3 regions of the Photobacterium sp. Hal280 genome follow, and region 2 is predicted to be linked to each of the others. Evidence: riboswitches for the same ligand, from Rfam matches in the RefSeq annotation. Region 2 holds a riboswitch; each other region holds the start of a gene.
What was found. Region 2 has a riboswitch for thiamine pyrophosphate ahead of thiD (bifunctional hydroxymethylpyrimidine kinase/phosphomethylpyrimidine kinase). Riboswitches for the same ligand answer to the same signal wherever they lie in the genome.
Positions count from the first base shown of each region.

Region 1: linked by a shared signal. The riboswitch ahead of thiC (phosphomethylpyrimidine synthase ThiC) and the one ahead of thiD (bifunctional hydroxymethylpyrimidine kinase/phosphomethylpyrimidine kinase) in region 2 are both predicted to bind thiamine pyrophosphate.
Region 3: linked by a shared signal. The riboswitch ahead of thiB (thiamine ABC transporter substrate binding subunit) and the one ahead of thiD (bifunctional hydroxymethylpyrimidine kinase/phosphomethylpyrimidine kinase) in region 2 are both predicted to bind thiamine pyrophosphate.

Region 1 covers NZ_JARLUO010000002.1:99,023-102,921, reverse strand. The annotation lists rRNA gene P4S53_RS07370 (23S ribosomal RNA) at 1-338, shown strand, start outside; rRNA gene rrf (5S ribosomal RNA) at 453-568, shown strand; tRNA gene P4S53_RS07360 (tRNA-Trp) at 794-870, shown strand; gene crcB (fluoride efflux transporter CrcB) at 1,097-1,480, opposite strand; gene P4S53_RS07350 (universal stress protein) at 1,617-2,051, shown strand; TPP riboswitch at 2,112-2,209, shown strand; gene thiC (phosphomethylpyrimidine synthase ThiC) at 2,335-3,899, shown strand, end outside.
Region 2 covers NZ_JARLUO010000001.1:386,342-390,240, forward strand. The annotation lists gene P4S53_RS01880 (family 20 glycosylhydrolase) at 1-1,017, shown strand, start outside; gene P4S53_RS01885 (VOC family protein) at 1,087-1,437, opposite strand; TPP riboswitch at 1,628-1,725, shown strand; gene thiD (bifunctional hydroxymethylpyrimidine kinase/phosphomethylpyrimidine kinase) at 1,827-2,711, shown strand; gene P4S53_RS01895 (ABC transporter ATP-binding protein) at 2,708-3,502, shown strand; gene P4S53_RS01900 (ABC transporter permease) at 3,531-3,899, shown strand, end outside.
Region 3 covers NZ_JARLUO010000005.1:2,840,681-2,844,579, forward strand. The annotation lists gene leuC (3-isopropylmalate dehydratase large subunit) at 1-214, shown strand, start outside; gene leuD (3-isopropylmalate dehydratase small subunit) at 232-834, shown strand; gene P4S53_RS22245 (DUF547 domain-containing protein) at 985-1,764, shown strand; TPP riboswitch at 1,846-1,948, shown strand; gene thiB (thiamine ABC transporter substrate binding subunit) at 2,066-3,052, shown strand; gene thiP (thiamine/thiamine pyrophosphate ABC transporter permease ThiP) at 3,080-3,899, shown strand, end outside.

The DNA of each region.
Region 1 (3,899 bases), on a different contig from region 2:
GTGGTACGCGAGCTGGGTTTAGAACGTCGTGAGACAGTTCGGTCCCTATCTGCCGTGGGCGCTGGATGATTGAAGGGAGTTGCTCCTAGTACGAGAGGACCGGAGTGAACGAACCGCTGGTGTTCGGGTTGTGTCGCCAGACGCATTGCCCGGTAGCTAAGTTCGGCATCGATAACCGCTGAAAGCATCTAAGCGGGAAGCGAGCCCTGAGATGAGTCATCCCTGAGGCTTTAAGCCTCCTGAAGGGCTGTTCGAGACTAGAACGTTGATAGGCAGGGTGTGTAAGCGTTGTGAGGCGCTCAGCTAACCTGTACTAATTGCCCGTGAGGCTTAACCATACAACACCCAAGGGGTTTTACGGACTCCATGAGCACTTGAATGATGTGCTGAGAACACTAGTCAGATTTCCGAGATTGTGATTTATCGCCTGCGGGCGGTAGAGAAAGCATTTGCTTGGCGACCATAGCGTTGCGGACCCACCTGATCCCATGCCGAACTCAGACGTGAAACGCAGCAGCGCCGATGGTAGTGTGGGGTCTCCCCATGTGAGAGTAGGACATCGCCAGGCTTCCTTTTAAAGAAGGCCACCCTAATCGGGTGGCCTTTTTGCTTTTTCAGGATTATGGATCTGCTGAGTGAGTTGATTGGTTGGTGAATGTGATGTGCAACATCTTAAGATCACGCGCATTGCAAGTTGTTGATGTTTTAATAGTCGATCGATAAAGTAATCAGTCATTTTCAGGCGCAAGGGCTGGTAATTCTCGTTCAGCTGTATACAATACTTACCAATTCTAGGGGATTAGTTCAGTCCGGTAGAACGTCGGTCTCCAAAACCGAATGTCGGCGGTTCGAATCCGTCATCCCCTGCCAAATACAAAAGCCTCGTCTCCGGACGGGGCTTTGTCGTTTCTGAAGGTCAGCGCGTTGCGCTGATGTCGGCGTCTGGAACGCCAGCCGGTTGCTTCGTCATCCACTGTAGTCTTAGAAACCTTGTTATCCAGCGTTTTTTTATGTCTCTATGTCCGTGGTGATGAGCATCTGCGGGGATTTGCAGTGGATCTCACGTCCTTGAAGATATTATTGACCATTCACCTGCTTACCCACGCTGTAGCAACTGAAATCCCACGAAGCAGGCAAACAGGCTCAGAGTTAAATTCAGCATCATATTCAAGCCAGCCTTAATATAGGCGCCTTGCTGAAGCAATATGAGGTTATCCATTGAAAAGGTGGAGAAGGTCGTTAGCGCTCCCAGCATGCCAAGTCCTATCAATGGACGCCAAGGTGTCGCCTCTATCATGCCTTGATTCAGTGCCGAGCTTAGCATCCCCATAATTAAGGAGCCGATGATATTGACGGCCAGTGTCCCGTACGGAAACCCCTTGCCCAATAAAATCACCGAGAGTTCAGCAATCAGATAGCGTGAACAGGCGCCGATCGCCCCGCCAATGGCCACATAGCCCAGAATAATCAGTTGGTTCATAGAAAGCCCAGATGGTGACAGAATCATTACATGCTATGGTGAAAAGACAGGGTGAAAGCCTGATACCACAAAGCGACGTGCTTTTTCACATGATGGTTTACATTGTGCACTAATCCTAGCAGGAGTAGAGACGATTATGGGTATGTACCATACCATTTTACTGGCAATCAACCCGGATGATTTGAATGTAAAACAATTGGTTGCAAAAGCAGGCGTGATTGCAGAGCAAAACAATGCGGATCTGCATCTGGCCTATGTGGAGCCTGGGGTCGGGAATGTCAGCTTTCTGGATATCGATTTACAGCTTGATGAGGCACATAACGAGCAGGAGCTGAGAAGAATGGCTCAGTTGTCTGATCTGGCAAAGCATTCTCCACGTCCGGTTGCGGCGATTCATCTGGCCGATGGCGATGTTGCCAAACATCTGATTGCTTTGGGGAAGATGATGAAAGCCGATTTAGTGATCACGGGGAACTACAAACCTGGCATCCATTGGTTGGGTGATATACGTTATGAGCTGGCGCAGCACCTGAAGTGTGATGTGCTGATCTGCCAGCAGAAAACGCTGTAGTGGTGTGGGGATGAAAAAGACGACTTGCTGAGCGGGTGATGCTTCCTTATACTCTTTGACTGAAACTTGTCGGAGTGCCAACTGGCTGAGACCGCATTGCGGGATCCGTTGAACCTGATCAGATTAGTATCTGCGAAGGGAACAAGAGAAAATCTTCTGCCTAGCTGTACCTTTAGCGTACTGCTGCTGTATCAGACGATGCGACACGCCCTACATGTGTCCGCCTCTTGTTTACGCGCCCATCCGTCAAGCAACTTCCCTAACTTTGAAAAAGGAAATTGCTATGTCGAGTCGCAAGCAAGCGAGACTGGAAGCGAAACAATTCATTGATTCACTCACCACCCAAGCCTACCCCAATTCCCGTAAAGTCTATGTCACCGGCAGCCGGGATGATATCCGTGTCGGTATGCGTGAAATCGCTCAGGCCGATTCTCTGATCGGCGGCGATAAAAATAATCCTATCTTTGAGCCTAACGAGCCGATTCGAGTGTATGACACCTCAGGCTTTTATACCGACCCAGATCAAACCATTGATATCTATAACGGCCTGCCGGCACTGCGTGAAAGCTGGATTGAGGAACGCGGCGATACCGAACTGCTGGATGAGCTGAGCTCCGCCTATACCAAAGAACGTCTGGCCGACGACACACTTGAAGAGCTGCGTTTTGCCCACCGAGCTCGTGTACGCCGTGCTCAAGCGGGTCAGTGTGTGACTCAGATGCACTATGCCCGGCAGGGCATTATCACCCCGGAAATGGAATATATCGCGATCCGGGAAAACATGGGCCGTGCTCAGTACCGTGATGAGGTGCTGAACCAGCAGCACCCGGGACACAGCTTTGGTGCCAATCTGCCGAAAGACATCACTGCCGAGTTTGTGCGCCGGGAAGTCGCGGAAGGCCGTGCGATTATTCCGTCGAACATCAACCACCCGGAATCCGAGCCGATGATCATTGGCCGCAACTTCCTGGTCAAGGTCAACGCGAATATCGGTAATTCAGCCGTGAGCTCTTCCATTGAAGAAGAAGTGGAAAAACTGGTGTGGTCGACCCGCTGGGGCGGCGATACCGTCATGGATCTGTCGACGGGCCGAAATATTCACGAAACCCGCGAATGGATCATCCGCAACAGCCCGGTGCCTATCGGCACGGTTCCTATGTATCAGGCGCTGGAGAAGGTCAATGGCGTGGCTGAAAACCTGACCTGGGAAGTTTTCCGCGACACCTTGCTGGAGCAAGCCGAGCAGGGCGTTGACTATTTTACCATCCACGCCGGTGTGCTGCTTCGCTTTGTCCCTATGACCGCCAAGCGGGTAACTGGGATTGTTTCCCGCGGCGGCTCTATCATGGCGAAATGGTGTCTGGCGCACCACAAAGAAAGCTTTCTGTATGAGCATTTTCGTGACATCTGTGAGATCTGCGCTCAGTACGATATCTCCCTGTCGCTGGGTGACGGCCTGCGTCCCGGCTCTGTCGCTGATGCCAATGATGAAGCCCAGTTCAGTGAGCTGCGCACTTTAGGCGAGCTGACCAAAGTGGCCTGGGAGTACGATGTCCAGGTGATGATTGAAGGGCCGGGACATGTGCCCATGCACCTGATCAAAGAAAACATGGATGAGCAGCTCAAGCACTGTCATGAAGCGCCGTTTTATACCTTAGGCCCGCTGACTACCGATATTGCCCCGGGTTACGATCACATTACTTCTGGCATAGGGGCCGCCATGATTGGCTGGTTTGGCTGTGCCATGCTGTGCTATGTCACCCCCAAGGAACACCTGGGCCTGCCGAACAAAGACGATGTTAAAACCGGCCTGATCACCTACAAGCTGTGTGCCCACGCGGCTGATCT
Region 2 (3,899 bases):
CTCCATCAGGGCGTTCAGCCACTCAAAACCTTCCACTTCGGCGGTGACGAAATTGCTGGCGCGTGGGTTAACTCGCCTGCGTGTCTGGATTTCATTGCCAATAACACTGATGGTGTCAGCAGCGTCTCGGATCTGAGCCGTTACTTTGTCGAACGTATTTCTGTGATCACTGCCAACTATGGTCTGGATATGGCTGGCTGGGAAGACGGACTGATGCACGATGGTCAGGTTTACCCACGCTCCGAAATGGCAAATAGCCAGCTCTGGGGTAACGCATGGCAGAATATCTGGGAATGGGGTGTCGCTGATCGCGCTTATAACCTGGCCAATAACGACTATAAAGTCGTCTATAACCATGCGAGCCACCTGTACTTTGATCACCCGTATGAGCCCGATCCAAACGAGCGTGGCTACTACTGGGCACCACGCTTTACCGACACCCGTAAAACCTTTGGTTTCATGCCAGATGACGTGTTCGCCAATGCTGACTTCACTCGCGCCGGTGCACCCATCACCAAAGCAGAAGTGGTGGCTTTAGCGGGTGTGAAAAAGCTGCTCAAGCCTGAAAATGTTCTGGGTCTTCAGGGATCGCTCTGGGCCGAAACTGTCCGTACCGAAGACCAGTTTGAAGGGATGATCTTCCCTCGCGTACTGGGTTTGGCTGAACGCGCCTGGCACACGGCGACATGGGAAGCCAATGACAACGCAGGCATTGCGCTGGATGAAACCGGACGTAACGCCGATTACAACCAGTTTGCCAACCTGCTGGGTCAGAATGTGCTGCCCAAACTGGAGCAAGCGGGTATCGCGTTTAACCTGCCGGTTCCAGGCGGTGTGATTGAGAATGGTGTCCTTCAAGCCAATTCGACTTTCCCGGGGCTGACGATTGAGTATTCAACCGATCAAGGCGCGAGCTGGCAGTCGTACGACCATCTCAACCCACCCGCTGTCGCGGCAGGTGTCCAGCTGAGAACCATTTCAGGTCAGCGAACCAGCCGGGTGACAACGGTTCACTAAGACCATACTACCGACTCACAGAGCTCCTGCGGGAGCTCTGTTTTATTTCAATCCTGACTGGCCCTAATCTTATTCTGACCATACCGCCAGTTCATTACCGCTTGGTTCAGTGAAGTGAAAACGTCTGCCGCCCGGAAATGAAAATATCGGCTTCACAATCACCCCGCCCGCGGCGATCACCGCCTGCTCAGTCGCTTCTAAATTGTCGCTGTAAATCACAATCAGCGCGCTGCCTTTCTCAACCTGAGAAGACAATGGCGCGGCATAAAATCCCCCATCCAGCCCCTGCTCTGCAAATGCGGCGTATTCGTCACCATAGTCCATGAATGACCAGCCAAAAACGCGCTCAAAAAATGCCTTTGTCTTGGGTATGTGACTGGCCGGAAACTCAACATAGTTAATTTGATGGTGCTTATTCACTGGCTCTGCTCCTTAATGGCTGATTTCAATATGCATCAACAACAACATCTTAGCTGAGTTTGCGTCTGTCAACTCGTCTGTCATCAAATTCGTGTAATTCTTTTGCTTTCTGCGAAACAACAGGGTTAGAATGACCAGCGCGAAAAAGTGCTTAAGTATATCGCTTCAGTACATCGCATCAGATTAAGAGATACGTTAGTCGGGGAGCCGGAAGGCTGAGACCACAGAGTGGGACCCGTTGAACCTGATCCAGTTAATACTGGCGTAGGGAACTAGCAGAATGCCTGTCACCTTCTCATCCTGACCACAGGATGCTCGCGAAGTGTAACCCGGCGACTGTTCGTCACCCCTGCGCAATCAAACAATGATTTTGATAGCAAGGGATGCCGATGAACACGTCCACAATGACCAAACCTTCTCCGCTAAATCATGCTGTCCGTACCCCAATTACACTGACCATTGCCGGTTCAGACAGCGGTGGCGGCGCGGGCATTCAGGCAGACATTAAAGCGATTTCAGCGACAGGCGGCTATGCCTGTTCCGTCATCACTGCGCTGACGGCGCAAAATACGCTGGGTGTCTCCAACATTTTTCCTGTCAGTCCAGCGTTTGTTGAACAGCAATTGGATGCGGTTTTCAGTGATCTCGACATCCGGGCTGTCAAGATAGGCATGCTGAGTGATGCCGGTATCATACAAGCCGTTGCAAAAAAGCTTCGCCAGTACCAGCCTGAATTTATCGTTCTGGACCCTGTTATGGTGGCCACCAGCGGGGATCTGTTACTGAAAGAAGATGCTATCACTACGCTGAAAAATGAACTGATCCCTTTAGCCACGCTGATAACCCCCAACTTGCCCGAGGCTGTCACGCTCACGCACTCGACTGGCCGGCATATCGATCCATCAACCCTGCAGCAGAGCGATAAAGAAGAGCTTATTGAGCAACTCAAAGCTATCACCACCAATGCTGTATTGCTGAAAGGCGGACACTGGGAACAGGACACATTCAGTACCGATTATCTGATCACAAGTAGTGACACCGTCACTATTTCTGCCAAGCGAATCGCCACCCGAAACACCCATGGAACAGGATGCACCTTATCCGCCGCGATTGCTTCCTACCTCGCACAAGGGTGCCCCCTCACTGAGGCTGTCCATAAAGGTAAAGAGTACCTGACCCAGGCACTGTGTCATGCCGACCAACTCAGCATTGGTCAGGGACACGGGCCAGTCCATCACTTCTATGCACTTCATCCGTCAAGGAATCAACGATGAATACAGTGAAGTCCTCGCCCGACACTCAGCCTCATTGCTTGGGGGTCAGCGTAAAACAGCTCACATTGTCCTTTTCAGGTCAAGCTGACCCTTTATTCAGTCAGCTGGATCTAACACTTCAGGCCGGAAAATGGCATTGCATTCTTGGTCAGAGTGGCTGCGGTAAAACCACGCTGTTGCGGCTTCTCGCCGATTTGTTACCGAAAGATGTGGCATGGCAGGGCGAGCTGTCAACATCCGATGCCCGGCGTATGAGTGATCGTGTCGCCTATATGGCGCAACAGGATCTGCTGCTGCCCTGGTTAAATGTACTGGACAATGTCTGCTTCAGTTTCAGGCTTCAACAAGGGAAAGCCAGTGAAGCCGTGCAGGAGCGCGCAATTCAGCTTCTCCGGCAGGTCGGGTTAGGTGAAAAATTGCACGCCCGCCCATCGCAATTGTCAGGGGGAATGCGACAGCGTGTCGCGCTTGTGCGCACCTTAATTCAGGACAAACCCCTGGTGTTCATGGATGAACCGTTTTCCGCCCTGGACGCCGTGACAAGGTATAAACTCCAGGATCTCGCCGCTGAGTTGCTCGCTCAGCGCACTGTCCTGCTGATTACTCATGATCCTCAGGAAGCATTAAGGCTGGGTCATCACCTGTTTTTAATGCAAGGCAAACCGGCGCGGTTAAAGCATTTGCCCGTTCCCGATGGCGCACCGCCGAGAACCATCAACGCAGAACTGGCCGTCAAACAACAAGCCATTATCGAGCAACTTTCCGGCCAGGGTGAGCGCAATGTCACATGAACTCGCAGAAAAACGGGTTGTCACAACGATGAATTTTCGGCCGTTTTTTCATCATCCCCTGAGTCGTCTGGCGATCAGCTCGGTGTTTCTGATCGGTTTCTGGCAGGGTATTGTCAGCCTGTTTCAGCTTCCCGGCTTTATTCTGCCGGAGCCACTCGCCGTATTTCGTAAATTAATTCAGCGCCATGATGTCCTGCTCAGCCATGCCAGTGTCACTATCAGCGAAATTGTGCTGGGGTTAGTCTTCGGGCTTGGCATTGGTCTTATCTGCGCGCTATTCATGCTGCTTTTTAATCCGGTGAAACGCTGGCTGCTACCAATGCTGATCGCCAGTCAGGCCATTCCCGTTTTTGCGATTGCCCCTATTCTGATGCTCTGGCTGGGCTATGGCATTGCA
Region 3 (3,899 bases), on a different contig from region 2:
CCTGCCGGGCTGCTCCATGTGTCTGGCGATGAACAACGACCGCCTGGGGCCAGGGGAGCGCTGCGCCTCGACCAGTAACCGTAACTTCGAAGGCCGTCAGGGCCGCGATGGCCGCACCCATCTGGTCAGCCCGGCGATGGCCGCCGCCGCCGCCTGTGCCGGTCATTTCGTGGATATCCGCGAGCTGGACAACACCCCAGTCGCCACCGCCTAATCTGAGAGGGAACAAACATGGCAGGAATCAAACAACACACAGGACTGGTGGTGCCGCTGGATGCCGCGAACGTCGACACTGACGCCATCATTCCAAAGCAGTTTTTGCAGAAAGTGAACCGGACCGGTTTTGGCAAGCACCTGTTTCACGACTGGCGCTTTCTTGATGACGCCGGCGAGCAGCCGAATCCTGAGTTCGTCCTCAACCACCCGCGCTTTCAGGGCGCCAGTATCCTGCTGGCCCGTGAAAACTTCGGCTGCGGCTCCTCACGCGAGCACGCACCCTGGGCACTGGCTGACTACGGTATCAAAATCATCATTGCGCCGAGCTTTGCCGATATTTTCTATGGCAACGCGATCAACAACCAGATGGTGCCGGTACGGCTGACAGATGCCGAAGTGGACGAGATCTTCCAGTTTGTCGACGCCAACCAGGGCGCTGAGGTGACGGTCGATCTGGAAAGCATGACGGTCAGCGCCAACGGCCAAACCTACAGCTTCGAGATTGACGAGTTCCGCCGCCACTGCCTGCTGAACGGTCTGGACAACATCGGCCTGACCCTGCAGCACGAAGATAAAATCGCTGCGTATGAAAGTCAGATCCCGGCCTTTCTGGCCTGATCTATACTGTCAGTGCTGACTGGCTCAGACACCCTGCTCCGGCAGGGTGTTTTGTTCAGCGCCGGCACCGGAAAGAAACACCCCTTGCTTCGGTCTGTTGAATATCAATCTTTTTACAGAGGTGTTCACATGTCCCCGTTACGCCAACCCCTGACTGTCTTGCTCCTGATGATGCTACTCAGCCTGTCCTCAGCGACACTGGCCGCCCCCAAAGCCGATCTCTGGCCTTTGTGGCAAGCCAGCAACCCGGGCAGTCCCGAAAAAATTGACCACACCCGCTGGCAAACGCTGCTCAACGACTATCTGCTGGTCGCCCCCAAGCAGACCCGCTTTCGTTATGCCGCGGTCAGTGCGCAGGATAAAGCCGTGCTGGCACGTTATCTGGACCAACTCGCCGCGCTGGATCCGCGCCGCTATAACCGCAATGAGCAGTTTGCCTACTGGGTGAATCTGTATAACGCCCTGACAGTCAAAGTGATTCTGGACAACTATCCGGTCAGCTCGATCACCAAACTCGGCGGCATGTTCAGCTTCGGTCCCTGGGATGAAAAGCTGATCACCATCAGCGGACAAAAACTGTCGCTCAATGATATTGAACACCGAATTTTACGCCCGATCTGGCAGGATAAGCGGATTCACTATGTGGTGAACTGTGCCAGCTTGGGCTGCCCGGATCTGCTCCCTGAGGTCATGCAGGCCAATAAACTGGAGCAGCAACTGGAAATGGCCGCCAGGCGCTTTATCAACAGTGATAAAGGGGTCGACGTGCGCGGCCAGCGTGTCCGTCTGTCATCGATTTATGACTGGTATCAGAGTGATTTCGGCACCCTGGCTGAGCTGCAAAAGCATCTGAATCAATACCTCACCCGGCCGGTGACACTGACATCGCCCAGTTATGATTACGACTGGCGGCTGAATGAGATCAAATAGCCGCTGCTGACGATTGCCTCCGGATGAACAGCCAGCCGCAATTGTGGCTGGCAACCTGTGTCGGCCGCGTTTACAATGAGAGCCGTTCTCATGGGGAGTCTTCGGGCTGAGATCGTACGGTGTACGGGACCCATTGAACCTGAACCAGATCATGCTGGCGGAGGAATTGAGAAAAACTGAGAAACAAGAAAGCACACTTTGATCCCCTTGTCGTGCCTTTCCGGGAAACCTTCCCTCTCACTCAACCCCGCGCCTTGAAGAAATCGGAATTCCCTGTTTAACAGGAACTCAGGAGCGCTTTGTGAAACACCGACTGATAGCTTTACCCCTGCTGGCTGCCGCCACGTCTGCCGCGGCCGCTCAACCGACCTTGACCGTGTACACTTACAGTTCGTTTACCGCCGACTGGGGACCTGGCCCGGCCATTGAGACCGCGTTTGAGAAAGAATGCGGCTGCGATCTGCAGTTTGTTGCGCTGGACGATGGCGTGTCCATCCTCAACCGGGTCCGTCTGGAAGGCAACAGCAGCAAAGCCGATCTGCTGTTAGGACTGGATAACAACCTGATGGCGGAAGCCAAGAAAACCGGCCTGCTGGCCACCCACCAGGTGGATACCGCGGCAGTTACCCTTCCGGGCGGCTGGAATGATGACACCTTTGTGCCTTTCGATTACGGTTACTTCGCCTTCATTTATGACAGCAAGAAACTGAGCAACCCGCCAGAGAGCCTGAAAGCGCTGGTTGAGCGCGATGACCTGACGCTGATTTATCAGGATCCGCGCACTTCTACGCCGGGACAGGGTCTGCTGCTGTGGGTGAAATCTGTCTATGGCGACCAAGCCGACGCCGCCTGGCAGCAACTGGCGAAAAAAACCGTGACCGTGACCAAAGGCTGGTCAGAGGCTTACAATATGTTCCTCAAGGGCGAGGCCGATCTGGTGCTCTCTTACACCACCTCGCCGGCCTACCATCTGATTGCCGAGCAAGACGACAAGTACAAAGCCGCCAACTTCAGCGAAGGCCACTATCTGCAAGTGGAAGTGGCTGCCAAACTGAAAAACAGCCGCAACAGTGCGCTGGCTGATCAGTTCCTTGCCTTCATGCTGACCCCGGGATTCCAGTCACACATTCCGACCGGCAACTGGATGTATCCGGTGACCAATCAGGAACTGCCTGAAGGATTCAGCACGCTGACCCGGCCTGCCAAGTCGCTGGAGTTTTCCGCCGATGAAGTCGCCAAAGCGCGTAAAAGCTGGATTCGCGAGTGGCAGACGGCCCTGACCCAGTAATGCACCTGTAATGCAATAGGACAGACCTTGTTACTCTCCCGTTCCAGCCTGCCCGGCCTGTTAAGCGCCGGGCTGATCCTGCTTGTGGTCGGCGGGGCGCTCAGCGCGCTGCTGAGTCAGGCCACCGAACTGCAACCGCTCAGCTTGTGGCAGGATCCTTATCTGCGTCATGTCACGACTTTCAGCTTCAAGCAAGCGCTGCTCTCGACCCTGCTCAGTGTGATACCGGCGATCCCTGTGGCTTACGCCCTGTCGCGGCGCCGCTTTCCGGGCCGGGCTGTGTTGCTCAGATTGTTTGCCATGACCGTGGTGCTGCCGGTACTGGTGGCGGTGTTCGGCTTGCTGGCGATTTATGGCAACAGTGGTTTGCTGGCCCAATGGCTGACCATACTGGACATGCGTCTGCCGTTCAGCATTTACGGTCTCAACGGCATTCTGCTTGCCCATGTATTCCTGAATCTGCCGCTGGCCAGCCGCTTGCTGCTGCAAAGCCTGGAAGGCATACCGGCCGAACAGCATCAGCTCGCCGCCCATCTGGGGATGAAAGGCTGGCCGCTGTTCCGTCTGGTCGCCTGGCCGCGGCTGCGTCAGCAACTGCCGCAGGTCGCCGGACTGGTGTTCATGCTGTGCTTTACCAGCTTTGCGGTGATTATGTCGCTCGGTGGCGGTCCGAAAGCCACCACGATCGAGCTGGCCATCTATCAGGCGCTGAGGTACGACTTTGATCTGGCCGCCGGTGCCATGCTGGCGTTATGGCAGATGCTGCTGTGCTGCTCGCTGGTGCTGTTCGGCCAGCGCTTTGCCAGGCCGCTGTCCACACTCAGTGGCCGGGTTCGCCAGGGGCATC